DNA from 3 places in the Streptomyces sp. NPDC048352 genome. Region 1 is predicted to be linked to each of the others. Evidence: riboswitches for the same ligand, from Rfam matches in the RefSeq annotation. Region 1 holds a riboswitch; each other region holds the start of a gene.

Region 1 (7,775 bases):
GGGGGGCCGCCCCCCACACCTGTGGATCAGCCGGTCAGAGGGCGAGCGCCTGGGCGCGGCGCTTGACCTCCGTGCCGCGATTCTCGCGCAGCGCCTGCACGGGGGTGCCGGGCAGGGTCGGATCCTCGGTGAACAGCCACTCCAGCATCTCCTCGTCGGAGAAGCGGTCGTCGCGCAGCACGGTCAGCAGTCCGACGAGCCCCTTGACGACCTTGTCTCCGTCGATGAACTGCGCCGGAACCTGCAGGGCGCGGTTCTCGCCCCGGCGTACGGCGATCAGCTGCCCTTCCTTGACCATCTGGCGGACCCGGGTCACCTCGATGTCGAGCATCTCCGCGATGTCGGGGAGGTACAGCCAGGAGGGGACTAGGGCATCGATCTTTGCGTCAATCTCGGTCACGGGCACAAGCCTGCCACTTCGGACGGGCAGCCGGTACCCGGCCCCGTCCGTCCGGGTCCGGGAGGCGTCCGTCCGGGGCCGGGCAGCCGTCGGGCCCGGCCCCGGCAGCCGTCAGGCCAGGGCCGATTTCAGCGGAACGGCCGGGTCCGCGACCTTGGCCGGGTCGAGGGGCGCGGCGGTCTCGATCAGCCGGCGGCCCTGGGCCAGGTCCCGGGGGCGGCCCACGGCCAGGACGGCGGTCAGCGCGCCCCCGCGCAGCCAGCACACCGACCAGGCGGGACCGGCCGGGTCGCCGCGCCACAGCAGCGTGTCGGCCCCGCCGTGGTGGCCGGCGTACTGGACGAAGCGGCCGAACTGCTCGGACCAGAAGTACGGCACCGGGTCGTAGGCCTGGACGGGCTCCCCGGCGAGGATGTTCGCCGCGACGGTCCGGGGCCCCTGGAGGGCGTTGTCCCAGTGGTGGACCAGCAGCCTCGTCCCGTAGCGGGCCGAGGGGAAGGAGGAGCAGTCGCCGACCGCGTAGACGTCCGGCAGGGAGGTGCGCAGGTGGGCGTCCGCGGTGACGGAGCCGTCGGGGCCGAGCTCGACGCCGGTGCCGGCGAGCCAGTCGGTGGCGGGCCGGGCGCCGATGCCGACGACGACGGCCCCGGCGGGCAGCTCGCGGCCGTCCGCCAGCAGGACCCGGCCCTCCTCGATCCCGGCGACCCTGGCCCCGGTGAGCAGGGCGGCGCCGGCTTCGCTGTACCACCGGGCCATCGGGGCGGCGACCTCGGCGGGCAGGGCGCCCGGCAGCACCCGGTCCGCAGCCTCGACCACCGTCACGGCGCAGCCGGCCTCGCGGGCCGCCGTGGCGAACTCGGCGCCGATCCAGCCGGCGCCGACGACCACGGTCGCCGGGGCCGCGGCCAGCACGGGGCGCAGCCGGGCGGCGTCGTCGAGGGTGCGCAGCAGGTGGACCCCCGGGACCCCCTCGGTGCCGGGCAGGGTCAGCGGCCGGGCGCCGGTGGCCAGCACGAGGGCCTCGTACGGGACCGGGCCGGACTCGGTGTCGACCTCGCGGTCCGCCGCCCGCAGCCCGGTGACCTCGGTGCCGAGGCGCAGGTCGATGCGCAGCCCCTCGAAGTCCACCTCGAACGCGGAGTCCTCGGCCTTGCCGAGCAGCACCGCCTTGGACAGCGGGGGCCGGTCGTAGGGCTGGTGGGGTTCGGCGCCCAGCAGGGTCACGGGGCCTTCGTAGCCCTGTTCCCGCAGGGCCACGGCGGTCTGCACGCCGGCCATTCCGGCGCCGGTGATCACGACGCCGGGCTTCGTCTGTTCCGTCTGCTCACTCACGTGCCCACCCTAGTGAACTGACGGCCCGTCAGGAATAGGGGGCGCCGGAAGCGGGACGCCGGCGCCGGGGAGGCAGCCTTACCCGGCTGCGGCCCCGGGGTTTAGTCTGGCCACCGTACCTATCGCGGGAGCCCGGGCGGACCGGGCTGAGAGGGAGGCTGGCCGGCCTCCGACCGTACGAACCTGATCCGGGTCATGCCGGCGAAGGGAGGGGCTGGACGCCCATGCACTCATCCCGTAACGGATCCGGCGGGGGATCCGACGTCCTCGTCATCGGGGGCGGCATCATCGGCCTGGTCACGGCCTGGCGGGCGGCTCGGCGCGGGCTGCGCACCGCCCTGGCCGACCCGGACCCCGGCGGCGGAGCCGCCCGCGTCGCGGCCGGCATGCTGGCCGCCGTCACCGAGCTGCACTACGGCGAGGAGACCCTGCTCGGCCTCAACGTCGCCTCCGCCGCCCGCTACCCCGAGTTCGCCGCCGAGCTCACGGAAGCCAGCGGCGGCATGGACCTCGGCTACCGGGCCTGCGGCACCCTCGCCGTCGCCCTCGACGCCGACGACCGCCTCCACCTGCGGGAACTGCACGCCCTCCAGCGCCGCTGCGGCCTGGAGTCGCAGTGGCTCACCGGCCGCGAGTGCCGCCGCCTTGAGCCGATGCTGGCCCCCGGGGTACGCGGCGGGCTGCGCGTCGACGGGGACCACCAGGTCGATCCGCGCCGGCTCGCGGCGGCGCTGCTGGCCGCCTGCGAGCGGGCGGGCGTCGCGATCCACCGGGCGCGCGCGGAGCGGCTCCTCGTCACCGCCGACCGGGCGGCCGGGGCGCTGCTCGACGACGGCACGCGGCTGCGCGCCGACCAGGTGGTGCTGGCCGCGGGCTCGCTCAGCGGCCGGCTGGCCGGCGTACCGGACGAGGCCCGCCCGCCCGTACGGCCGGTGAAGGGACAGGTGCTGCGGCTCGCGGTGCCCGCCGCGTACGCGCCGTTCCTGTCCCGGACGGTACGGGCCGTCGTGCGCGGCAGCCACGTCTACCTCGTGCCCCGCGAGAACGGCGAACTCGTCGTCGGAGCCACCAGCGAGGAACTCGGCTGGGACACCACGGTCACCGCCGGCGGCGTGTACGAGCTGCTGCGCGACGCCCACGAGCTGGTACCCGGCATCACCGAGCTCCCGCTGGTCGAGACCCGGGCGGGCCTGCGCCCCGGCTCCCCCGACAACGCCCCGCTGCTCGGCCCGACCGAGCTGCCCGGCCTGCACCTGGCCACCGGGCACTACCGCAACGGGGTGCTGCTGACCCCGCTCACCGGCGACGTGATGGCGGAGCTGCTGGCCACCGGCGCCGTGCCGGAGATCGCCCGCCCCTTCACCCCGCGCCGGTTCTCCCCCACGCGTCAGGAGTCTTTCGCATGACCATCTCCGTCAACGGCGAGCCGCGCGAGGTCGCGGCCGGCACCACCCTCGACGCGGTGGTCGCCACCCTCACCACCGCGCCCTCCGGCGTCGCCGCCGCACTCAACGAGACCGTCGTCCCGCGCGGCCAGTGGCCGGCGACGCCGGTGGACGAGGGCGACCGGATCGAGATCCTCACCGCGGTCCAGGGAGGCTGAGCGCGATGGCTGACGACGTCTTCACCCTGGGCGGCCGGACCTTCTCCTCCCGGCTGATCATGGGCACCGGCGGGGCCCCGAGCCTGGACGTCCTGGAACGCGCCCTGGTCGCCTCCGGCACCGAGCTGACCACGGTCGCCATGCGCCGCCTGGACCCGACGGTGCAGGGCTCGGTCCTGTCCGTCCTGTCCAAGCTGGGCATCGCCGTCCTGCCCAACACGGCGGGCTGCTTCACGGCCGGCGAAGCCGTGCTCACGGCCCGGCTGGCGCGGGAGGCGCTCGGCACGGACTGGATCAAGCTGGAGGTCGTCGCGGACGAGCGCACCCTGCTGCCCGACGGCGTCGAGCTGCTGGACGCCGCCGAGGTCCTGGTCGACGAGGGCTTCACGGTGCTGCCGTACACGAACGACGACCCGGTCCTCGCCCGGAAGCTGGAGGACGTGGGCTGCGCGGCGATCATGCCGCTGGGGTCGCCGATCGGCTCGGGCATGGGCATCCGGAACCCGCACAACTTCGAGCTGATCGTCGAGCGCGCCGGGGTCCCGGTGATCCTCGACGCGGGCGCGGGCACGGCGTCGGACGCGGCCCTGGCGATGGAGCTGGGCTGCGCGGGGGTGATGCTGGCCTCGGCGGTGACGCGTGCGCAGCAGCCGGTCCTGATGGCGGCGGCGATGCGGGACGCCGTCTCGGCGGGCCGCCTGGCCCACCGCGCGGGCCGCATCCCCCAACGCCGCTTCGCCGAAGCCTCGTCCCCGGCGGAGGGGCGGGCTGCGCTGGACCCGGAACGTCCGGCGTTCTGAGGGGCGGGGGTACGAGGCTTGCGGCGCGGGCCCGCTCTCTCCCCCTCGAGGGGGTGGGGGCCGGTCGGTGGCTGCCCACCCGCCCCCGGGTGCGGGTGGGTGGGCCGGGGAGCGGGATCCCCTCGGGCGGCATCACAGCCGGTTCGGGGGTTTCCCGTCAGTCCCATCGTCATTCCGTGTCGGGCCGGTCCCTCAAGGGCGCTCCTTCGTCGCGTCGCTACGCGATTTCGCTGCGCTCAACCCTTGACCGACCGCCCCGCCCCGGAAAGCCGAAAGACTGCCGGGAACCCCCCAAAAGAACGGTCACCAGGGACAGGTCCGAGGAGCGGGTCTCTCAGGGACGAGGCGAGGGGCCGGGGGCATGGCCTCCCGGGCATCCGGGCCCGCCCATGGCCTGGCCAGCGCCAGGGGCCCGGGTACCTGCACGAAACACCGACCACATCCCCCTGCGGAGCCCCCAGGCGCAGCAGATCACTACGCGCTCCTCCCGGCTTGGCGTCCGACGGCCGTCTGGGGCCGCTACCTGCACCAAACGTTGATCAGGGAGAGGCGGGAAGCCGACAGGCGCGTCAGATCGCTACGCGCTCCTCGGACCCGGCGACTGACGGCCGTCCGGGCCTGATGGGGCCTTGGCGAGGGTCAGGGCTGTTCCCCCATGGCTGCGCGGAGCCAGTCCAGGGCGCCTTGGGCGAGGAGTTCGTCGGCGAGGCGCTGGGCGGTTTCGGTGGTCAGCCGACTGCGGCTGTTGTCGATCCAGCGTTGTGCGTTGGCGTAGCCCTGGGCTTTGTACTCGATGCCCTGGAGCATGCACTCAAGCTTGTCTGCGTCGCGGGCGCAGATCGATTCGGGTGTCTCTTTGGCCTCGTATTCCGCGACGAGATCCTGGATGGTCGCGGCGAGGAGGTCGGGCATGCCTGCCGTCTGGTCCGCTGTGATCTCCGTGGGATCGGCGGACGGGGAGTACCTCTTGCCCAGGTGGTTCACATCCCCGCTGCGGGATTCCTGCGTGTCGTGCCACACGGCGAGGAAGGCGGCGCGGGCTGGGTCGGCTCCCTCCAGCTTCGCGATGACGGAAGCGATCAAGGATGTGCGCCAGGAGTGCTCGGCCACGCTCTCGGGATTGTTGACGCCGGCCATCCACCAGCCCGTACGGCGTGCGTTCTTGAGCGTGCCGGTTTCATAGAGGAAGTGGGCCACCGTGGACAGGTCGTCAGCCACGTCTGTCTCCTTCTCACGCCCCAGCGAGGCGGATCGCGTACCGAATGCCTTCGAGCTCGCGACGCGCTCTGGTCGAGGGCTCGGTGCCATCCAACAGCACGGGCATCCGGGCCCGCAGGTCTCGGACGGTGGAAGTGGCCGTCTTCAGGAGGCTGGGACGGGCAGCCAGGAGTGCCCAGAGGGTATGGACGTTCAGGTCGAAGTAGCCGTGCTGTGGTCTGAGTCCCTTCACCAAGTGCTGGAAGAGCTTGTGTCCTTGCCAAGAGACGGCATCGGTTTCCACGATGAAGTCGTCGCACAGCTGGATGTGCGCTGCCTCTCCGATCCAGTACGCCCAGTAGTTGAGGTTGGCGGTTTCGCCCAAGTCGTCGCCTTCGAGCGCGGTGGAGATGAAGTACGCCATGCGCTCTCGGTCACCTCGACGGGCCGCCACAGTGGCCACGGAACGGGCTTTGAGCCAACGGGTGAGCCAGTCGTCGGGCCGCTCTGCCTTCTGCTGGTGCATCAGCCAGTCGACGGTATCCGTTGCCTGGTCGTAGCCCGCGAGATAGAGGGCTTGCCGGCGCAGCAAGAACTGATCAGCGGCTCGGGCCTCTTCGGCTGTCGCGCGCAGGTACTGGAAGAACCGCGTGCGTTCTGCCGCAGCCAGCTCAGGCCCGCTCGGCACGGGGCCGCGCCGGGAACGACTCGAAGGTGCCAGCGCACGCATGGACTCCGGGGCCTCGCCATTGAGGGGCCAGGCCAGGACTTCCACAAGGTCGCGCTGCATGACCCACGAGCCGAGGGGGCTGCCGTTGGTCGGCTCGTCCCCTTCGAGGGCGCTCAGCAGCAGGACGTCTGCCTCCATTGCCTTCTCCAAGGCGGCGAGTAGGACTGCCGGAGTCCCCATGCGCATGAGTCGATGGCGGTGTCCGAGCATCTGGCCGACCGAGAGAGCCGTGAGCGGCCGCCTGCCGGATTCCCATCCCGCGATGGCGTCCGTCGATAGATGAAAGGCCTCCGCGAGGCTGCCCTGCGTGTGGCCGAGCTGCTCCCGGATGACCCGGAAGACGTACCCGGAAACCGTTCCCAGGCGGCTCGGCCGTCGGCCTCCCGGACCCGTGGTCAGGGTGGAGCATCCCTTGCCGACCACAGCACCTCCCTGCCCTCGGATTCATCGCGGAATACCCGTACCGACAGTCACTTCGACCGGCAGGGAGACGTGCCTACGCTCGTGTGCACAGCGACAAACAGACCACTCAGCGTAGCGACATGGAGGCCGCCTTGAATGCGGCAGAGAAAAGCACAACCGGCGGAGAACCTCCGCACGGCAATCGCCTCGGTGCCCACTGGTCGGAGCCGAAGGGCGTTTCCGCACCCAGCTCGGCCCTTCTCGCCCGGGCCCGCACCGGTTGGGAGCGCTTCGTCGATTCGATGGAGGAGGACGGGGATGAGTGAGTGCTACGAGTACGTCCCCCACCGCCTCCTCCGCCAGCGCGTCCGCGACATCGCCTCGGGCTTTGAAGGCGTGCTCATGGCCGTGATCAACGAGAACGTCTCCGACACCGGCATCGAACGATGGATGGAACTCGCCTACATCCGAGGCGCCTCCGGCCGCGAGTTCACCACCGCAGCCACCAACATCGAACCCGCCCACGACCAGCCCCGGACGGCCGGCAGTCGCCGAGACGAGAGAAGCACGTAGCGATCTGACGCGCCTGCCGGCTTCCCGCAGCGCTCTGTTCGTCCTCTGGTGCAGGTATCAGCCCAAGACGGCCGTCGGACGCCAAGCCGGGAGGAGCGCGTAGTGATCTGCTGCGCCTGGGGCTCCGCAGGGGGATGTGGTCGGTGTTTCGTGCAGGTACCCGGGCCCCTGGCGCTGGCCAGGCCATGGGCGGGCCCGGATGCCCGGCAGGCCATGCCCCCGGCCCCTCGCCTCGCCCCTGAGAGACCCGCTCCTGCCTCTCCTCCCCTGTGACCGTTCTTTCGGGGGCTTCCCGGCAGTCCTTGTCTTTCCGGGGCGGGTCGGTCGGTCAAGAGTGGAGCGAAGCGACATCGCGCAGCGACGCGACGAAGGAGCGCTCTTGAGGGACCGGCACGACACGGAAGGACAAGGACTGCCGGGAAACCCCCGAACCGGCTGTGAGGCCGCCCGAGGGGATCCCGCTACCCGGCCCGCCGGCCCGCAGACGAGGGGGCGGGTGGGCAACCACCGACCCGCCCCACCCCCTCGAGGGGGAGATAGCGCGCCCGAACCGCACCCCCGCCATGTCACGGCTGCGCTGCAAGGCTGGGCGCCGGGGTCGGCCCCGGCGGGGGGCCTCGTAGAATCGCCGGGTGGATACGACCCTGGATGACCCCCTCGTCGGGCGCGTGCTCGACGGCCGCTACCGCGTAGAAGCCCGCATCGCGGCCGGCGGCATGGCGACGGTCTACCGGGCCG
Region 2 (7,775 bases), on a different contig from region 1:
TCCGGCGGATGCCCGCGTACGCGGTCCCGTTGGTCAGGACCGCCTTGACCTCTTCGGAGTTGTTCGGGTTGTACGCGTCGACGTCCTGGCACGGACCGGCGGGACCGGTCGCGCCGGTGGCACCCGTCGCACCGGCCGGGCCGGTCGCGCCGGTCGCACCGCCGCCGCCGGGGCCCGTGGCACCGGTCGCACCGGTCGCGCCCGTCGCACCCGTCGCACCGGCCGGGCCGGTCGCGCCCGTCGCACCGCCGCCGGGGCCGGTGGCGCCCGTCGCACCCGTCGCTCCGGGGACGCCCTGCTCGCCCTGCTCACCGCGCGGGCCGGTCGGACCCGTCGGTCCGGTCGGGCCGGTCGGGCCCGTGGCACCGGTGGCGCCCGACGGGCACCGGTCGTGGTCGCCGTGGTCGCCGCGCGGGCCGTCGTCGTCGCCCCCGCCCAGGTACTGGTCCAGCAGTTCCTGGGTCAGCGGCTTGCCGGCGTTACGGTTCTGCTGCGGGTGGTCGTGCGGCGGCCGGTCGTGCGGCGGGCGGTCCTCGTCACACTCGTCCCCTCCGCCCGCGAGCCCGACGGCGCTCAGGGGGGCGGCGGCGGTGATCGCCTGGGCCGTTGCGAGGGCGGGGCTGGCCAGGCCGACCATGACCAGGGAGAGCGAGGCCAGGGCGCCCCCGACCTGCCAGGCCCGGCTACGAGGAACGGGACCCAGGGAGGAACGGGTCCTGTGCTCACGACTCATCAAAGCGCTCCTTCGGAACGTACGGCCGCGCCGAAACGGGTGACACCCCGGTCGCGGGTTCGAGCTTCCTCCGGGAAAAACGGACGAAGTACCCCGCACCTTGAGCGCTGGGAGCCCGACGTCAACACATCGGCCTAGCAGACCCCCGCCCCGTGGGTGGCGTCACAGCCGCATCCGCAGTAGTGCTCTCGGCGAGTCGTGGACAACCGCACCGAAGCGCTCACTACGGTCACGAGCCGACACCGGCCTGGCCGTCCCCCGGGGGCGGCCCGCACACCGTGGACGGGACCTTTGAGCGCAACAGTCTGCCTGAACATGATCGTCAAGAACGAGGCTCCGACCATCCGGAAGTGCCTGGAGTCGGTGCGCCCCCTGATCGACACCTGGGTGATCGTGGACACCGGGTCGACGGACGGCACCCAGGACGTCATCCGGGAGTGCTTCGGCGATCTGCCCGGCACCCTGTACGAGCGCCCGTGGAAGGGCTTCGACGGCAGCCGCACGGAGGCCATCGAACTCGCCCGCTCCACGGCCGACTACCTGCTGTTCATCGACGCGGACGACGAGATGCGGGTGGAGCCCGGCTTCCGCATGCCGGACCTGACGCACGACGCGTACAAGCTGGCGGTCCACCACGGCCCGGTCATCCACTACCGTCCGTCGCTCGTCTCGACCCGGCTGCCCTGGCGCTACGTCGGCGTGCTGCACGAGTACCTCGACTGCGGACGAGAGCACAGCCAGGAGGTGCTCGAAGGGGTCAGCATGCTCATCGTCGGCGGAGGGGCCCGCCTGCGGGAGGGCGGCGAGCGGGCGAAGTACCTGCGCGACGCGAAGATCCTCGAAGAGGGGCTCGCCAAGGAGCCCGGCAACCCCCGGTACGCGTTCTACCTGGCCCAGAGCTGGCGCGACGCCGGCGAGCCGGAGAAGTCGCTCGCCGCCTACGACCACCGCGTCGCCATGGGCGGCTGGGTCGAGGAGACGTACTGCGCCCGGGTCTACGCCGCACGGATCGCCTCGGAGCTGGGACGGCCGCCGGCCGAGGTGATGGACCGCTACCTGCGCGCCCACGAGAGCCGCCCCACGCGCGCCGAGGCGCTCGGCGACCTCGCCCGCCTCTGCCGCGTCGAACAGCGGTGGCCGCTGGCCTACCTGTTCGCCCGGCAGGCGGTGCGGATCCCGTACCCGGACGACATCCTGTTCGTCGAGTACGCCTGGCACGACTGGCGCGCGCTCGACGAACTCGCCATCGCGGCCTACTGGACCGGCGCGTACCAGGAATCGCTGGACTGCTGCGAGCGTCTCCTCGGGGAGGGCAAACTCCCCGACGAGCAGCGCGAACGGGTCCTCGCCAACCGCGAGTTCGCCCGCCGCGGGCTGGGGGCGGGGTACGGCGTGGTGGCCTGAACCGCCCGCGGCCGGCGGACCCGCGCCGCCACCGCACCGGGCCGGCCCGCGACTCCCCCCATGAGGTCGCGGGCCGGCCCGTGTCCGGGTCCGGGGCCCGGATCGGTGTCCGGTCCCGGGGTCAGTCGGCCAGCGGCAGGTAGACCCGGTTGCCCGAGGCCGCGAACTCGGCGGACTTCTCCGCCATGCCCGCCTCGATCTCGTCGGCCTTCAGGTCACCGCCGTGCTCGCGGCGGATGTCCTGCGAGATCTTCATCGAGCAGAACTTCGGACCGCACATGGAGCAGAAGTGCGCGGTCTTGGCCGGCTCCGCGGGGAGGGTCTCGTCGTGGAACTCGCGGGCCGTGTCCGGGTCGAGGGCCAGGTTGAACTGGTCCTCCCAGCGGAACTCGAAGCGCGCGTCCGACAGGGCGTCGTCCCACTCCTGGGCACCGGGGTGGCCCTTGGCCAGGTCCGCCGCGTGTGCCGCGATCTTGTACGTGATGACGCCGGTCTTCACGTCGTCCCGGTTCGGCAGGCCCAGGTGCTCCTTGGGCGTGACGTAGCAGAGCATCGCCGTGCCCCACCAGGCGATCATCGCGGCGCCGATGCCCGAGGTGATGTGGTCGTACGCGGGCGCGACGTCCGTGGTCAGCGGGCCGAGCGTGTAGAACGGCGCCTCCTCGCAGATCTCCTGCTGGAGGTCGATGTTCTCCTTGATCTTGTGCATCGGGACGTGGCCCGGGCCCTCGATCATGGTCTGCACGTTGTGGCGCTTGGCGATGGTGTTCAGCTCGCCCAGCGTCTTCAGCTCGGCGAACTGCGCCGCGTCGTTGGCGTCCGCGATGGAGCCGGGGCGCAGGCCGTCACCCAGCGAGTAGGTGACGTCGTACGCCGCGAGGATCTCGCAGAGCTCCTCGAAGTTCGTGTAGAGGAAGTTCTCCTTGTGGTGCGCCAGGCACCAGGCGGCCATGATCGAGCCGCCGCGCGAGACGATGCCGGTCTTGCGGCGGGCGGTCAGCGGCACGTAGGGGAGCAGCACGCCGGCGTGGACGGTCATGTAGTCGACGCCCTGCTCGGCCTGCTCGATGACCGTGTCCTTGTAGATCTCCCAGGTCAGGTCCTCGGCCCTGCCGTCGACCTTCTCCAGCGCCTGGTAGAGCGGCACGGTGCCGATCGGCACGGGGGAGTTGCGCAGGACCCACTCGCGGGTGGTGTGGATGTTGCGGCCCGTGGAGAGGTCCATGACCGTGTCGGCGCCCCACTTGGTCGCCCAGGTCATCTTGTCGACCTCCTCCTCGATGGAGGAGGTGACGGCGGAGTTGCCGATGTTGGCGTTGACCTTCACCAGGAACTTCTTGCCGATGATCATCGGCTCGATCTCCGGGTGGTTCACGTTCGCCGGGAGCACCGCGCGGCCGGCGGCGATCTCCTCGCGCACGACCTCCGGGGAGACGTTCTCGCGGATCGCCACGTACTCCATCTCCGGGGTGACCTCGCCCCGGCGGGCGTACGCGAGCTGCGTGACGGCGGCGCCTCCACGGCCCCTGCGGGGCTGGCGCGGACGGCCCGGGAAGACCGCGTCGAGGTTCTTGAGGCCCCCGCGCGGGGAGGTGTGCTTGATGCCGTCGTCCTCGGGGCGGACCGGGCGGCCCGCGTACTCCTCGGTGTCCCCGCGGCCGATGATCCAGTTCTCGCGCAGCGGGGGCAGGCCCCGGCGCACGTCGGTCTCGATCTGCGGGTCGGTGTACGGCCCGGACGTGTCGTAGAGCGTGACGTCCTTGCCGTTGGTGAGGTGGACCTGGCGGACCGGCACCCGGATGTCCGGGCGGGAGCCCGCCAGGTATCCCTTGTGCCAGCCGGGCTGGCGCTCGGTCTGGCCGTCGGCGTCCTGGCTGACGGCAGGCGTGCGTGCGTCCTGAATGGTCATGAGACCTGATCTCCCTACGCCGGCATTACCCGGTAACAGGTTCGGCGGTCGACGCAGCCTCCTCCCGTACGCATTCTCCTGCGCGTACGGTGATCAGCGCCCTCTCAGCCCGGTGCTCCGAGCTCCCGCGTTGTGCAAAGTAGCCCCCACGTTAGCGTCGTGTGTGGCGTGCTGAACAGTGGGCCCCCTCATCTCTTGCGATGATCTGCCGGTGACGACCTCGCCGCAGCCTCCCCACGAGCCCACAGATCCCTCGGGCCACACCGGCCACGGGCATGCGTCCCACCGGCACGCGGCCGACTCCTCCCACGGGCATTCCCACGGCCACGGCCCGGCGGCTCCGGTCTCCAAGCACCTGCGCAAGGTGATCGCCGCCGTACTGATCCCCTTCGCCGCAGCCGTGTTCGTCGGCATGGCCGTGCTCTGGCCCGGCGGCGCCCCCGCCCACGAACGCACCGGGGTGGGCTTCGACCGGCAGACGCAGCAGGGCAAGGTCGTCGCTCTCGCGAAGGTCGACTGCAAATCGGTCAACGCCTCGCAGGTCCCCCCCACCGGCGACACCTCCACCCCCGAGGGGCGCGAGGCGCAGGCCGCCCGGACCGGCGAGTGCAAGAAGGCCACCGTCGAGGTCACCAGCGGACCGGAGCAGGGACGCGCCTTCTTCGAGATCGTCCAGCCGGGTGCGCCACGGCAGTTGGAGAAGGGCCAGGAGGTGGTGGTCGCCTACGCGCCGGACGCGCCGCGGGACCTCCAGTACTCGGTGATCGACCTGAACCGGAAGCTCCCGCTGGCCCTGCTGGCCGGCATCTTCGCCGTCGCGGTCGTCGTGGTGGGCCGGATGCGCGGACTGTTCGCCCTCATCGCGCTCGTCGTCAGCTTCGGCGTCCTGACGCTCTTCATCCTCCCGGCGATCCTCCAGGGCTCGAACCCCTTGCTCGTCGCCGTCATCGGCGCGAGCGCGATCATGCTGATCGCGCTCTACATGTGCCACGGGCTGACGGCGAGGACCTCCGTGGCGGTCCTCGGCACACTGGTCTCGCTGCTGCTGATCGGGCTGCTGGGCTCGGTGTTCATCGGCCGGGCGTTCCTGAGCGGCAACACGGACGACAACACCGGTCTCATCCACGGGCTCTACCCGGACATCGACATGAGCGGCCTGCTGCTCGCAGGCGTGATCATCGGATCGCTGGGCGTGCTCGACGACGTGACCGTCACCCAGACGTCGGCCGTATGGGAACTCCACCAGGCGGACCCGGACATGGGCCCGCGCGCCCTGTACCGGGCGGCCATCCGGATCGGCCGCGACCACATCGCGTCGGTGGTCAACACCCTCGTGCTGGCGTACGCCGGCGCCGCGCTGCCCTTGCTGCTGCTGTTCTCGATCGCCGACAGCAGCATGGGCACGGTGGCCAACAGCGAGCTGGTCGCGGAGGAGATCGTTCGCACCCTCGTGGGCTCCATCGGGCTCGTGGCCTCGGTGCCCGTGACCACGGCGCTGGCTGCGCTGGTGGTCTCGGCCGACCGGCCGGCGGGCGCGGGCGGCGCCGGGGCCTCCGGGGCGGCCGCGGGGCCGGCCCGCGGCGGCCGGGGCCGGCGGCGGCGCAAGCGCTGAAGGGCGGGCTGCCGGGGGGGGTGACGGTGACGGTGACGCCGCGCGGCCCCCGCCCCGTCGCGCTCGTCAGCCCGCGTTGCGCTCGTTCTGCTGTGAGTCGGCGAGGATCTTGTCGAGCGCCTGGTCGAGGCTCTCCTCGAAGTCGCCGAGGTTGCGCTCCTGACCGAGCGGAACGATCCGGTCGGTCCGGTCCAGGAACGCGACGAGCGGTGCGGCGCCGGCCCGGAACAGGGCTCGGTCCGCCGCGACCTGGAGCCGGATGTGGACGTCGGACAGCTCCTCCGGACCGGCGGGCGCGATGTGCACGTCGCCGTCACCGCAGGGCTTGTTGATGCCGTCGAGGAGCAGCTCCCGGCCGAACGCCCAGGTGACGGGCGCGTCTCCGGGAAGGTGGAAGGTGAGGCGTACCGCGTAGGGGTCCCCGGCGTCGTACCGGAGTTCCACCGGGATCCGGAACGCGAGCTCCTCGGAAACGAGGAAGCTCATCATGACCTCTGCCTGTACCGACTCGCGCATTGCCTACCCCGCTGTTGTGGAAGTGGCCGGAATGATCCCCCAGTGCCCCCTTGACAAGGGTGGTGGAAGCCCAAGCAGATCACAAGGAGTGAGTTTTCAGATACTGATAGAGAACGAGAGGGTGCTCAACAGCGCGCCTACTTCACTCCGTAGCCGTTCGATCACAGAGGGCAATCGGGCTTCCTGGTGCACGGGTAGGGAAATGGCCATGGTCGCCGCGGCGTCGCCGGCCGTGATGGGGATGGCCGCGCACACCGTGCCGAGGGCGTATTCCTGACGCTCGGTCACGGGCTGCATGCGCCCCAGGGAGCCGATCCGCTGCTCCAGTGCGTGCACGTCCCGCACGGTGTACGGCGTGATGCTCTCGACCGGGTGCCGGTCGTAGTGGTCCCTGCGGGTCTTCTCGTCGAGCTGGCCGAGCAGGCACTGGCCGATGGCGTGGGCATGGCCGGTCGCGCGGAAGTCCGCCCATTCCTCGCAGGCCGGATGGGCGGGGGTGTCCGAGACGCCTACGACTTCGATTTCACCCTCGCGGTACACCGCGAAGTAGACGGGGGCCCCGACCACCTCCCGGAAGTGCGCGAGCGAGTCGAGGATCATGCTGCGACGTTTCTGCTGAAGTCCGCCGCCCGCAAGCCGGCCGGCCGCGTCGCCGAGGACGAAGACACCGCTCTCGCGGCGCAGATAGCCCTCGTGCGTGAGGGTGCGGAGCAGGTGGTACGCGGTGGGGAGCGGGAGCCCGGCTTCGCGCGCCAGCTGTTTCGCCGGGGCTCCCCCACTATGGGAACCCGCCGCTTCGAGGAGTCTCAACGCCCGCTGCACCGAACCGATCAGGGTCGGCACACCGGCATTGGGAATCGATGACAAAGCTCACCCCCAGCCGTGGCGACGGGCCTTGGGGGGACCCGCCCTGCGGGGGCCGCCCCCGCGTGTGCCGTCGCTCCCGGGGGTCGTGCTCAGCGGCTGCTTCGACGCGACCGCCTGTGGAGGGCGGAGGTACCTGCTGTCGGCGCCCGGGGATCGGCACGGATTGCCACTGTATCCACCCGGTCCCGGCACACGGGCGGTCCGGCCGGGCCCGTTCCCCCGCCTGGGTTAATCCCCTTACCCGTTGGGGTCGGGACCCGTGGCGGTCCGGGGCCCGGGGGGGTCCAGGACGTGTGGGGTCCGGGGCGCCTGGGGTGGGCAGGGCCGCGTTCCTACCACTCGCCGGAGGAAGCCTTCGACCCGCTGCCGGTGAACTTCTTGACCGCGAAGACCACGGCGCCGACCAGGGCGACGAAGAGGAGCAGCTTGAAGGCGAAGGAGATCAGCGCGCCGAGGATGGAGGTGATCACCCCGCCGAAAACGAGGAGCGCCAGCAGCGGGACGGCGACCCACTTGACCCACCAGGGCATACCCGCGAACACCGCTCGGATCCCGTCCATGTTCCTACCTCTTCCTCGTCCGTGACCCCGTGCGCGCGACGCCGTGCGTACGCGTGTCCGGGAGCCCCCATGTCCGTTTCTTCCTCGCTCCGATGCTAGGAGGCGGCGGCTCCGCACGGGGGGCCGCCGGCCCCCGGAACCCCCTGACCCGCCCCCTAGGGGGATCGGGGGCGG
Region 3 (7,775 bases), on a different contig from region 1:
CGCGCGGAACCTGAAGTCGGCGGACGGTGACCCGCTGGCCGATCCGGAGCAGGAGGAGGAGGCGGTGCTGCCCCCGGCCTTCCTGCGGCTCGACCCGCCCGAGCACGACCGGCTGCGCCGGATGACCAACCGGCCCTTCGGCCCTCCGCACTCCCCGCACCGCGTGCACGACATGCGCGGGGAGCTGGGCGGCATCGTCAAGGGGCTGATCGACGGCATCGCGGAGTCCGGCCACCTGGACCGGATCGACCTGGTCGAGCAGTTCTCGTACCCGTTCCCGGTGACCGTCATCTGCCGGCTGCTGGGCGTGCCCCCCGAGGACGAGGCCAGGTTCCACGTGTGGGCCGACACCCTCGCCGCCAGCCTCGACCCCGATCCGGACGCCCCCGACCCCAAGGGCCGGGCCAAGAAGTCCAAGGACGCCCGCATGGAGCTCGGCATGTACCTGGCCGGGCTGATCGAGGAGCGCCGCAAGCACCCCACCGGCGACATGCTCTCGGAGCTGGCCACGGCGCAGGGCCCGGACGGCGCCATGACCACCATGGAGCTGCTGAGCACCTCGGCGCTGCTGCTGATCGCCGGGCACGAGACCACGGTCAACCTCATCACCAACGGCATGCTGACCCTGCTGCGCCACCCCGAGGTGCTCGAACGGCTGCGCGCGGACCCGGCGCTGGCGGTGCCGATCGTCGAGGAGCTGCTGCGCTACGAGCCGCCGGTCCAGCTGGTCCCGCAGCGCACCGCCCTCGCGGACATCGAGATCGGCGGTGTGACCATCCCGCAGGGGGCGTCCATCTGGCTGGTGCTGGCCTCGGGCAACCGCGACCCCAAGCGGTTCCCGGATCCGGACCGGTTCGACCCGGACCGGGAGGACGTCCAGCACCTGGGCCTGGGCAGCGGGATCCACAGCTGTTTCGGGGCGCCGCTGGCCCGGCTGGAGGCCGCACTGGCCCTGAGCGAGCTGGCCCGCCGGCTGGAGAACCCGCGGCTGCTGGAGGACCCGCCCCCGTACCGGCAGAACGCGGTCCTGCGCGGCCCGCGCCACCTGCCGATCGCCTGCGACGGCATCCGGGCCTGACGGGTCTGCTCCGGTCCGGCGTCGGGTACCGGGTCAGGACGACGGGAGGACGACCACCTCGGACGGTCCGAAGGCCACCGCGACCCGGTCCCCCACGGCCGGCGCGGCGGCCAGCTCGCACTCGGCCTCCAGCACCGGCCCCGACTCGGGCAGCAGCCGCAGGGCCACGTGGGTGCCGCGGAAGGTCCGGGACTCCACCCGGCAGTTCAGCCCGGCCGCGCACAGCACCACGCCGGCCGGGCGGACCAGCAGCCGCCGCTCCCCGTCGGGCGTGCCGGCCGGGACCGGGATCCTGCCCCAGGCGGTGGCGGCGACGCCCTGGACCACCGTCCCCGGGACCACGTTCTCGAAGCCGAGGAACCGGGCCACGAACTCGGACGCGGGCCGCTGCCACACCTCCAGCGGGGTACCGGCCTGCGCGATGCGCCCGTCCCGCATCACCACCACCCGGTCGGCCAGCGCGAAGGCCTCGCCCTGGTCGTGGGTGACGGCCAGGACGGTGGTGCCCAGGCGGGAGAACAGCCCCTGCAACTCGACCACCAGCCGCTCGCGCAGCCCCCGGTCCAGCTGGCCGAGCGGCTCGTCCAGCATCAGCAGCCGGGGCGAGGGGGCCAGGGCCCGGGCCAGGGCCACCCGCTGCTGCTCGCCGCCCGAGAGGGAGGCGACCGCCCGGCGCTGGGCGCCCGGGAGCCCGACCAGCTCGAGCAGCTGCGCGACCTGGGCCCCGTACGATCCGCCGGCCGGGCCCCGCATGCGGAGTCCGAAGGCGACGTTCCCGCCGACGTCCCGGTGCGGGAACAGCTGGTGGTCCTGGAACATCAGGCCCACTCCGCGCCGGTGCACCGGCACCCCGGCCTGGTCGGCGCCGCCGAGCAGCACCCGCCCCCCGGACACCGGCTGGAGCCCGGCCACCACCCGCAGCAGGGTGGACTTCCCGCTGCCGCTGGGCCCGAGCACGCACACGGTCTCGTGCTCGGCGACCTCCAGGTCGACCGTGTCGACGACCGCCCGGTCACCGAAACGGACCGAGACCCCTTCGAGCCGGAGCAGGGTCATCAGAACTCTCCCGAGGTCTTGTCGGGTCGCAGTCGCTCCAGCACCAGCAGGGACACCGCGCACACCAGCATCAGAATCGTGCTCAGGGCCATGGCCTGCCCGTAGTTCATCTCCCCGGCCCGACCCAGCAGCCGCGCGACGGCCACCGGCAGCGTCGGGCGGTCCGGCCGGGCGATGAAGACGGTTGCGCCGAACTCCCCCAGCGAGACCGCGAAGGCGAAGCCGGCCGCGATCAGCAGCGCCCGCCTCACCAGCGGCAGGTCCACCTCCCGCCAGGCCCGCAGCGGCGAGGCCCCGAGCACGGCCGCGGCCTCCCGCAGCCGGACGTCGACGGCCCGCAGCACCGGCAGCATGGTCCGTACGACGAACGGCACCCCGACCAGCGCCTGAGCCAGCGGCACCAGGATCCACGAGGTCCTGAGGTCCAGCGGCGGCTCGTCCAGGGTGATCAGGAACCCGAAGCCCACCGTCACCGCCGACACCCCGAGCGGCAGCATCAGCAGCGCGTCGAAGCCCCGTACGAAGCGTCCTCCGCGCCGGGTCAGGGCGGCGGCCGCGAGCCCGCCGACGGCCAGGGCGACGGCGGTGGCGGCGAGCGCGTACCGGAGGGAGTTCCAGACGGCCTCCAGCGGCGGCACCAGAAACGTTCCGCCGCCGGCGCCCGTCTCCTGCAGCGCCCGGTAGAAGCCGAATCCGTAGCCGCCGGGCGCGTCGAAGGACCGCTCCACGAGCACGGCCAGCGGCGCCACGATCAGCAGCACCACCGACAGCAGCACCCCGCCGAGCAGGGCGCGCTGCGCCCGGCCGTGCGGCGGGCGCGCGGTGCGGGCCGGATCCACGAGCCGCAGCGCGGTCTCCCGGCGGCGCACGGTCCGGGCGTGGACGGCGAGGACGCCGGCGATGGCCGCGAACTGGACCATCGTCAGCACGGCGGCCGTCGGCAGGTCCAGCAGCTGCGCCGTCTGCCGGTAGACCTCCACCTCCAGGGTGGAGTACGAGGGGCCGCCCAGGATCTGCACGACGCCGAAGGAGCTGAAGGTGAACAGGAACACCATCAGCGAGGCGGCGGCCACCGCCGGCGCGAGCGCGGGCAGCGTCACCCGCCGCCATGCCGCGAACCGCCCGGCGCCCAGCACCCGGGCGGCCTCCTCCTGGCGCGGGTCCAGCTGGGCCCACAGCCCGCCGACCGTCCGTACGACGACGGCGTAGTTGAAGAAGACGTGGGCGAGCAGGATCGCCCAGACGGTGGTGTCCAGCCGGACGCCCCACAGCTCGTCGAGCAGCCCGCCCCGGCCGGCCAGCGCCAGGAAGGCGCTGCCGACGACCACCGTCGGGAGCACGAACGGGACGGTGACCAGGGCCCGCAGCAGCTGCTTGCCCGGGAACTCCAGACGGGCGAAGACGTAGGCGCCGGGCAGCGCCAGCAGCAGGGTGAGGGCGGTCGAGGCGAGCGCCTGCCAGGTGGTGAACCACAGCACGCCGGCGATGTCGGGCCGGGCGAGGACCTCGCCGATCCGGCCGAACTGCCAGCCCTCGGCGGTCTTGAGCCCGCGGCCGACGATCGCGGCGACGGGATAGGCGAAGAACAGCCCGAAGAAGGCGAGCGGCACGGCCATCAGAGCGAGTCTGACGGCCGTGGCGCGCCCGCCTTCCCGGTGGCGCTCGCGTCCTACTTCACGACGAGCGAGGACCACGTCTTGACCCACTGCTCACGGTTCTTGGCGATGGCGTCGGGGGCGACCGTCTCCGGCTTCTCGACGACGACGCCGTGCTTCGTGAACAGGTCCGGCAGCTTCGCGTCCTTGAGCACCGGGTTCACGAACATCTGGAGCGGCATGTCCTCCTGGAACTTCTTGCTCACCAGGAAGTCGACGAGGGCCTTGCCGCCCTCCTCGTTCTTCGCGCCCTTCAGCAGGCCCGCGAACTCGACCTGGCGGAAGCAGGTGCCGGTGGCCACGCCCGTGGGGGCCTCGGCCGGCTGCGGCTCGGCGTAGAGGACCTCGACCGGCGGGCTGGAGGCGTAGGAGACGACCAGCGGGCGGTCCCCCTTGGCCTTCTTGCCGCCGGCGGAGCCGGAGAAGCGCTCGTTGTAGGCCTGCTCCCAGCCGTCGACGACCTCGACGCCGTTGGCCTTGAGCTTGCTCCAGTAGTCCTTCCAGCCCTCCTCGCCGTACTTGCCGACGGAGGCGAGGAGGAAGCCGAGGCCGGGCGAGGAGGTCGCGGCGTTCTCGGTGACCAGCAGGTTCTTGTACTCCGGCTTGACCAGGTCGTCCAGCGTCTGCGGCGGGGCGATCTTCTTGTCGGCGAAGTAGGCCTTGTCGTAGTTGACGCAGATGTCGCCGGAGTCGACCGGGGTGACCCGGTGCTGCTGGTCGAGGACGAACTCCGGCTTCACGCCGTCCAGGCCCTTGGCCTGGTAGGGGGTGAAGATCCCGTTGTCGAGGGCGCGCGAGAGCAGCGTGTTGTCGACGCCGAAGAAGACGTCGCCGCGCGGGGAGCCCTTGGTGAGGATCTCCTGGTTGAGGGCCGCGCCCGCGTCCCCGGACTTCAGGACCTTGACGGTGTAGCCGCTCTGCTGCTCGAACTCCTTGAGGACCGTGTCGGTCACGTTGAAGGAGTCGTGGGAGACGAGGGTGACCGTCTTGGACTTCGGCGCGTCGCTCGCGCCCGCGGCCCCGTCCTCGGCGCCGGAGCCGCCGCAGGCACTGAGGGTGGTGACGCCGAGCGCGGCCGCGAGCGTCGCGCCCGCGATCTTCCTGGTGGTGCTCACTGGTGAATTCCTCCTGGGATGACCAGGAGAAGACGCGGCCCCGCCCGGCGCTCTGTGCGAGCGGACGCCGGGCAGGGCGCAACAGCTTGAGTGGTGACCGAACTTCCTACCCCGAATGACCGGGGCGAGGTTCAGAGGGTCTGCGGATGACGGATACCGCACTCTCAGCGCTGTGGCGCTCCCCTGTCGGAATATGCAATTGGTTCGGCCACAGGGTACCCCGCGGCCGAATCAGGCCCACCGGCGACCGGAATCTAGCGTTCCGAGGCGGCGAGCTGGCCGCAGGCGCCGTCGATCTCCTGGCCGCGGGTGTCGCGTACGGTCACGGGCACGCCGTGCCGGGCGATCGCCTCGACGAAGGCCTTCTCGTCCTCGGGCCGCGAGGCGGTCCACTTCGAGCCGGGCGTCGGGTTCAGCGGGATCAGGTTGACGTGTACGCGCTTGCCCTTGAGCAGGCGCCCGAGCAGGTCGCCGCGCCAGGCCTGGTCGTTGATGTCGCGGATCAGGGCGTACTCGATGGAGATCCGGCGCCCGGACTTCTCCGCGTACTCCCAGGCCGCGTCGAGGACCTCGCGGACCTTCCAGCGGGTGTTCACGGGGACGAGGGTGTCGCGCAGCTCGTCGTCCGGGGCGTGCAGGGAGACCGCGAGGCGGCACTTGAAGCCCTCGTCGGCGAAGCGCAGCATGGCCGGGACCAGGCCGACGGTGGAGACGGTGATGCCGCGCTGCGACAGGCCCAGGCCGTCGGGCTCCGGGTCGGTGAGGCGGCGGATGGCGCCGACGACGCGCTTGTAGTTGGCGAGCGGCTCGCCCATGCCCATGAAGACGATGTTGGACAGGCGGGCCGGGCCGCCGGGGACCTCGCCGTCGCGCAGGGCGCGCATGCCGTCGACGATCTGGTGCACGATCTCGGCGGTGGAGAGGTTGCGGTCGAGGCCGGCCTGGCCGGTGGCGCAGAAGGGGCAGTTCATGCCGCAGCCGGCCTGGGAGGAGATGCACATCGTCACGCGGTCGGGGTAGCGCATCAGCACCGACTCCACGAGCGTGCCGTCGTGCAGCTTCCACAGGGTCTTGCGGGTGGTGTCGTCGTCGCACGAGATGTGCCGGACGACGTTCATCAGCTCGGGCAGCAGCTCCTGCTGGAGCTTCTCCCGCGAGCCCGCCGGGATGTCGGTCCACTCGGCCGGGTCGTGCGCGTAGCGGGCGAAGTAGTGCTGGGAGAGCTGCTTGGCCCGGAACGGCTTCTCGCCGATCGCGGCGACCGCCTCGCGGCGCTCGGCCGGGGTCATGTCGGCCAGGTGCCGGGGCGGCTTCTTCGCTCCGCGGGGCGCGACGAAGGTGAGCTCACCCGGGACGGGACGGGGGGCCATGCTGTACTCCTCAGTGCGACGGGGTGGGGGTCACCCCGCGCGTGCAGGGCCGGTCCGCGGCGCGGCCGCTGGACGGAAAAGGCGCGCCGCGTACACGCGGCGCGCCCTCCAGGATAACCCGGCCCGGGCCGGTCAGCCCGTGCCGACGAACGCCGCCAGCAGCAGCCACACCACCGGGGCGGTCGGCAGCAGCGAGTCCAGCCGGTCCATGATGCCCCCGTGGCCGGGGAGCAGCGTGCCCATGTCCTTGATGCCCAGGTCACGCTTGATCATCGACTCGCCGAGGTCGCCCAGGGTGGCGCTGACCGCGACCGCGAGGCCCAGCAGCAGGCCCTGCCACCAGGAGCCCCCGTCAATCAGGAACTCCATGCACAGGGCGCCGGCCGCCATGGCGAAGGCCACCGCTCCCACGAGCCCCTCGCGGGTCTTGCCGGGGCTGATGCGCGGCGCGAGCTTGGTCTTGCCGAAGCGCCAGCCCACCGCGTACGCGCCGGTGTCGCTGACCACCGTCAGGACCAGGAAGGTCACCACCCGCTGCGGACCGTCGTCGGGGGTGAGCAGCATCGCGACGAAGGTGGCCAGGAAGGGCACGTAGAACGCGGCGAAGACGCCCGCGGTGACGTCCTTGAGGTAGTCCTCGGGCGGTTCCGTCATCCGCCACACCAGGACGGCCAGCGCCGTGAGCGCCATGGCCACCCAGGCGCCCTCGGCCCCGCGCACGTAGCCCGCGATGATCATCGCCGCGCCGCCGACCGCGAGCGGGACCAGCGGCGCCTTGATGCCCTTCTTCTCCTGGAGCCGGGAGGTGAGCTCCCACAGGCCGACGACGACCGCGACGACGATCACGCCGACGAAGACGGCCTTGACGATGAACAGCGACGCGAAGATCACCGCGCCGAGGCCGACGCCGACCCCTATGGCGGCACGCAGGTCCCGCCCCGCGCGCTTCTTCTGCGGCGGGGGCGAGGCGTCGTGCGGGGCCGGTGAAGGCGGAGGCGGGGGGCTGGGCATGGGCTCCTGCAACGGCGTCTCGGCGCGGAACGGGGGGCCGCCCACGAAGGCGGCCCCCCGATCGCGTGCTTCCCGGTCGTCGAAGGCACGGCCGGCGGCATCGGGCACGATGGGCATGGGCGCAGTGTGCGGGCCCACCAGCGCATCGTATGCGGGACCCGCCGGAACCGGCTCCGCGGCCCAGGGAGAGTCGTTCATCAGACCTCGAGGAGCTCGGCTTCCTTGTGCTTGAGCAGCTCGTCCACCTGCGCGACGTACTTCGCGGTGGTGTCGTCGAGCTCCTTCTCGGCGCGGCGCACCTCGTCCTCGCCGGCCTCCTTGTCCTTGACCAGCTTGTCGAGGGCGTCCTTCGCCTTGCGGCGGACGGCGCGGATGGAAACCTTGGAGTCCTCGGCCTTGGTGCGCGCGACCTTGATGTACTCCTTGCGGCGGTCCTGCGTCAGCTCGGGGAAGGTCACCCGGATGATGCGGCCGTCGTTGCTCGGGTTGA

The links. A riboswitch is a leader RNA that binds a small molecule or an ion and turns the genes downstream of it on or off. The one in region 1 is predicted to bind thiamine pyrophosphate.
Region 2: another riboswitch for thiamine pyrophosphate. It lies ahead of thiC (phosphomethylpyrimidine synthase ThiC); the one in region 1 lies ahead of thiO (glycine oxidase ThiO).
Region 3: another riboswitch for thiamine pyrophosphate. It lies ahead of AB0D45_RS03050 (thiamine ABC transporter substrate-binding protein); the one in region 1 lies ahead of thiO (glycine oxidase ThiO).

Annotation. Positions count from the first base shown of each region.
Region 1 is NZ_JBEZKZ010000113.1:97-7,871, forward strand. Features, by position in the region: gene AB0D45_RS32715 (Rv2175c family DNA-binding protein) at 35-400, opposite strand; gene AB0D45_RS32720 (FAD-dependent oxidoreductase) at 512-1,732, opposite strand; TPP riboswitch at 1,847-1,959, shown strand; gene thiO (glycine oxidase ThiO) at 1,957-3,138, shown strand; gene thiS (sulfur carrier protein ThiS) at 3,135-3,335, shown strand; gene AB0D45_RS32735 (thiazole synthase) at 3,341-4,135, shown strand; gene AB0D45_RS32740 (HD domain-containing protein) at 4,775-5,353, opposite strand; gene AB0D45_RS32745 (helix-turn-helix transcriptional regulator) at 5,367-6,485, opposite strand; gene AB0D45_RS32750 (hypothetical protein) at 6,783-7,037, shown strand; gene pknB (Stk1 family PASTA domain-containing Ser/Thr kinase) at 7,670-7,775, shown strand, end outside.
Region 2 is NZ_JBEZKZ010000002.1:111,195-118,969, forward strand. Features, by position in the region: gene AB0D45_RS01720 (hypothetical protein) at 1-733, opposite strand, end outside; gene AB0D45_RS01725 (glycosyltransferase) at 1,025-2,137, shown strand; gene thiC (phosphomethylpyrimidine synthase ThiC) at 2,259-4,046, opposite strand; TPP riboswitch at 4,041-4,185, opposite strand; gene AB0D45_RS01735 (YibE/F family protein) at 4,225-5,658, shown strand; gene AB0D45_RS01740 (SsgA family sporulation/cell division regulator) at 5,725-6,174, opposite strand; gene AB0D45_RS01745 (helix-turn-helix domain-containing protein) at 6,271-7,017, opposite strand; gene AB0D45_RS01750 (DUF5326 family protein) at 7,374-7,592, opposite strand.
Region 3 is NZ_JBEZKZ010000003.1:123,880-131,654, forward strand. Features, by position in the region: gene AB0D45_RS03035 (cytochrome P450) at 1-1,078, shown strand, start outside; gene AB0D45_RS03040 (ABC transporter ATP-binding protein) at 1,112-2,134, opposite strand; gene AB0D45_RS03045 (iron ABC transporter permease) at 2,134-3,750, opposite strand; gene AB0D45_RS03050 (thiamine ABC transporter substrate-binding protein) at 3,804-4,904, opposite strand; TPP riboswitch at 4,990-5,099, opposite strand; gene rlmN (23S rRNA (adenine(2503)-C(2))-methyltransferase RlmN) at 5,159-6,274, opposite strand; gene AB0D45_RS03060 (phosphatidate cytidylyltransferase) at 6,407-7,483, opposite strand; gene frr (ribosome recycling factor) at 7,483-7,775, opposite strand, start outside.